2 regions of the Achromobacter sp. genome follow, and region 2 is predicted to be linked to the other one. Evidence: predicted binding sites of a transcription regulator. Region 2 holds the regulator's gene; the other holds the start of a gene.
The links. The regulator sigma-54, encoded in region 2, starts transcription at its own class of promoters, with help from an activator protein. The targets are predictions, from matches to a motif close to TGGCANGNAANCTGCTTT.
Positions count from the first base shown of each region.

Region 1 (2,201 bases), on a different contig from region 2:
CGCGCCGGCCGCCTGCAACGCGCGCACGGCATCGTCGAAGACGGCGGCGGCCTGCGTGTCGCCAAAGAATTCCAGCGTGGCGGGGATCGCGATGCGGGGCGCCGTGGGCCACGGCAGCGACGCGCCGGCCGGCATCGCCCGCGAATACGGGTCGCGCTCGTCAAAGCCGCCGGCCACTTCCGCCACCAGCGCGGCGTCGGCCACGGTCAGCGCAAAGATCGACACGCAATCCAGCGTGCGGCAGGCGGGCACCACGCCCGCGGTGCTGAACCAGCCCTTGGTGGGCTTCAAGCCGACGATGTTGTTGAACCCCGCCGGCACGCGGCCCGAGCCCGCGGTGTCCGTCCCCAGCGAGAACGCCGCCAGGCCGCGCGCCACCACGGACGCCGACCCGGAGCTGGAGCCGCCGCTGACGTATTCGGGGTTGAAGGTGTTGGCCACGGGGCCGTGCGGCGACCGCGTGCCAACCAGTCCGGTCGCGAACTGGTCCAGATTGGTCTTGCCCACCAGGATGGCGCCGGCGGCGCGCAGGCGGTGCACCACGGTCGCGTCCTCGCCCGGCGTATATGCGAACTCGGGGCATGCCGCGGTGGTGGGCCAGCCGGCCGCATCGATGTTGTCCTTGATGGCGAACGGCACGCCATACAGCGGCAGTCGCGCTATGTCGCCGCCGGCCGCCGCCAGCATCAGCCGCAGCCCGTCCAGTTGCTCTTCAAGCGTGGCGCGGTCCACCCGCCGTATCCAGGCGTTGTCCGCCGGGCCATCGGGCGTGGCGGCGTATTCCGACAGCAGCGTTTCGGGCTGCGCCCCGCCTTCGCGATAGGCGGCCTGCCATTGCGCAATCGTCCAACCAACGGGGTGCTTCTGCGATGCTGCGGCATTCATGCTGGAATCCTTTCTTGTATACAAGTACGGATTCCCAAGCAATCGCCGTGCCATGTTGGCCGGCTTTTATGTTTCCCCTCTGAGCCCCCCTGCGATAAAAGGCCGAACGCGGTTTGCCGGCCCCGTCGGCGCGCGCTCGCGCGCACCGCAAGCGGGCAAACGCCGCACCTGTTTTGTGCATGCAGCACTGTTTTGATCCGGGCGCGCCCGCCACGCGGCCGCCCCGCGCATTCGCGTAAACACCCCCGCTTCATACAGCGGCATGACATTGCCTGCGCACTTGGCACGCCTTTTGCTTTGAAGTCCAGGTTGTCGGGTGTTGTTCATATCGTTCCTGCCGGCCAGGCCGGCACATTCCATCCAGGAGTCACCATGAATCGCAGACTAGCCGTAAAGCAACTGACCGCCTTGAGCCTGTTGGCCATGTCCGGGTGGATGCCGCAGGTATTCGCCGCCGAAGACACCATCAAGGTCGGCATCCTGCATTCGCTGTCGGGCACGATGGCCATCTCGGAGACGTCGCTCAAGGACGTTGCGCTGATGACCATCGACGAAATCAATGCCGCGGGCGGCGTGATGGGCAAGAAGCTGGAAGCCGTGGTGGTGGACCCCGCGTCGAACTGGCCGCTGTTCGCCGAGAAATCGCGCCAACTGCTGTCGCAGGACAAGGTGGCGGTCGTTTTCGGTTGCTGGACCTCGGTGTCGCGCAAGTCGGTGCTGCCGGTGTTCAAGGAATTGAACGGGCTGCTGTTCTATCCCGTGCAGTACGAAGGCGAAGAGCTGGAGAAGAACGTGTTCTACACGGGCGCCGCGCCCAACCAGCAAGCGATTCCCGCCGTGGAATACCTGATGAGCGAAGACGGCGGCGGCGCCAAGCGCTTCGTGCTGCTGGGCACCGACTACGTCTACCCGCGCACCACCAACAAGATCCTGCGCGCCTTCCTGCATTCCAAGGGCGTCAAGGACAGCGACATCGACGAGGTCTACACCCCCTTCGGCCATTCCGACTATCAGACCATCGTGGCCAACATCAAGAAGTTCGCCACGGGCGGCAAGACGGCCGTCATCTCAACCATCAACGGCGATTCGAACGTGCCCTTCTACAAGGAACTGGGCAATGCCGGCCTGAAGGCCACCGACGTGCCGGTCGTGGCGTTCTCGGTCGGCGAAGAAGAGCTGCGCGGCGTGGACACCAAGCCGCTGGTCGGCCACCTGGCCGCCTGGAACTACTTCGAATCGGTCAAGAACCCGGTCAATGAGGAGTTCATCAAGAAGTGGAAGGCCTACGCAAAGGCCAAGAACCTGCCCAATTCCAG
Region 1 is NZ_DBHKZA010000008.1:62,925-65,125, reverse strand. Features, by position in the region: gene atzF (allophanate hydrolase) at 1-885, opposite strand, end outside; gene urtA (urea ABC transporter substrate-binding protein) at 1,258-2,201, shown strand, end outside.
Region 1: atzF (allophanate hydrolase) is a predicted target of sigma-54. The motif match lies at 921-938, and genes of this name have one in related genera.

Region 2 (2,201 bases):
GGATGTGTACGACAAGGAAGGCCTGGCGGACCGCTGAGCAGTTCTTACCGCCGGCTTGTAATAGCGGCTCCGCAAGCGGCCGCCCTCCTCTCGATGCCCGCCCGCAAGTCCACCTGGCATGGATCTTGCATGAGTATCCAGGATACGCCGCCTTCCGGCGGCTCCCGGCAAGGAGACTCGATTGGGCCACCCTACGCAAGAATTGCGCCTGCGACAGCAGATGACGCTGGCGCCCCGGCTGCAGCAGTCCGTCAAGCTGCTGCAGATGTCGGCGCTTGAGTTCACGACCGCGGTGGAGCATGCGCTGGCCACCAATCCCTTTCTTGAAGACGGCGACGAGCAGGAAACCGACGGTACGGCCAACGGCCTGGACGCGAAGCCTCTGGGTTTCGGCAACGACGCCGACGACGCCCACGGCGCCGACACGTCCAGGGAGCAGACGGCGACGCCGGGCGCTGAAGGCGAGGAACCGCCTCCCGATGCGCCTACTTATTCCGGCGATTACCCCATGCCGTCGTCCGGCACCGGCGGTGGCGAAGGCAAGGACCTGGGCCAATGGGCCAGCGCGTCGCTATCGATGCGTGAACGCCTGTCTCTGGACCTTGGCAACTATCACCTGCAGCCGCGTGATCGGCTGCTGGCGGAATTCATCATCGACGCCCTGGATGACGATGGCTATCTGCGCGTGCCGCTCGACAGCCTGTGCAGCCCGGACCGTCCCGAATTCAACCCGCCGCCCGATGACGCGGAATGGACCACCGCCCTGCGCCTGGTTCAGCAGTTGGACGCGCCTGGCCTGGGCGCGCGCGACCTGACCGAATGCCTGACGCTGCAACTGTCAGCCGCGCGTACTGTCGACCCGGCGACCCGTGACTTGGCGTTGCGCATCGTGCGCGAGCATCTGGACCGCCTGGGGAAGAACGACTGCGTGGGACTGCGGCGCCTGCTCGACTGCTCCGATGACGCGCTGCGCGAGGCGTGCGCGCTCATCCGCAGCCTGGACCCGAAGCCGGGCGCCCGCTACAGCGCGGAAGCCCCCGTGTATGTCGTGCCCGACGTGTTCGTGGACAAGTGGCACGCGCGCTGGCGCGTGCTGCCCAACCGTAACGCGATGCCGCATGCGCGCCTGCACCGCACCTACGCAGACCTGTTCCGCCGTGCCCGCTTGGACGATCGCAGCCCCATGGCCCAAGAGCTGCAGGAGGCGCGCTGGCTGGTGCGCAACGTGGAACAGCGTTACACCACCATCCAGCGTGTCGCAGAGGCCATCGTCAAACGGCAGCAGACGTTCTTTGAGTACGGCGAAGTGGCGCTGCGACCCCTGATGCTGCGCGAAGTCGCCGACGATCTGGACATGCACGAGTCCACGGTCTCTCGGGCCACCGTGGGCAAGTACATGGTGACGCCGCGTGGCGTGTTCGAGTTCCGCCACTTCTTCTCCCGCGAGCTTGCCACCGAATCGGGCGGTTCGTGCTCCGCCGCCGCGGTGCGGGCCCTGATCAAGGAAATGGTCGACGCCGAAGACCCCACTATGCCGTTGTCCGATGTGGCCCTGACGCAGCAACTGGCCTCCAGCGGCATCCTGCTGGCGCGCCGTACCGTATCCAAGTACCGCGGGCAACTGCGCGTGCCGCCCGCGGAGTTGCGCCGCCAACACTAGCGGTTTTGCCGGCCGGCGCCGAACGCAAAGAAGGCTTCCCAGCGGAAGCCTTCTTCTTTATGGCAGCCCCGAGGGGGCTGCCAAGTTCCGGACGCTTACTTCGAGCCACCCGAATTCGGATACCCCGGAGGCGGCGCGGCGCCGGCGGCCGGCGTGCGTGGCACGTTGTCGTTGGCCTCGCGAGGACGCTTGGGCGTTTCATCGGAGTGCTTCTTGCCCGAAGACATGGTGCCGCTATGTTGCATCGCGGGCGCGGTGGTCCCCGTAGAGGGCGTCGCATTGGGCGCAGGCGCCATCTGCCCCGCCGGCAAGGGGCGGTTCGGCTGGGCGGCGGAGGCGTCGTTCGGCGTGGAAGACGGCGTAGTCGGGCTGGCGGACTGGGCCAGCGCGGCGCCGGCGGACGTCAGGCCCGTCAGCAGTACAAAAGCGCAAGTCATGGCACGGGTTTTCATAGTCAGACTCCTTGGTTGGAATGCAAGGACCTGTACGCAAGCCTCGTTCCCGCACCCCACCCTGTCTTCATCCGCCCGCCTGCCTGCGC
Region 2 is NZ_DBHKZA010000013.1:68,189-70,389, reverse strand. Features, by position in the region: gene ACO6D5_RS07045 (sigma-54 interaction domain-containing protein) at 1-37, shown strand, start outside; gene ACO6D5_RS07040 (RNA polymerase factor sigma-54) at 182-1,660, shown strand; gene ACO6D5_RS07035 (hypothetical protein) at 1,756-2,112, opposite strand.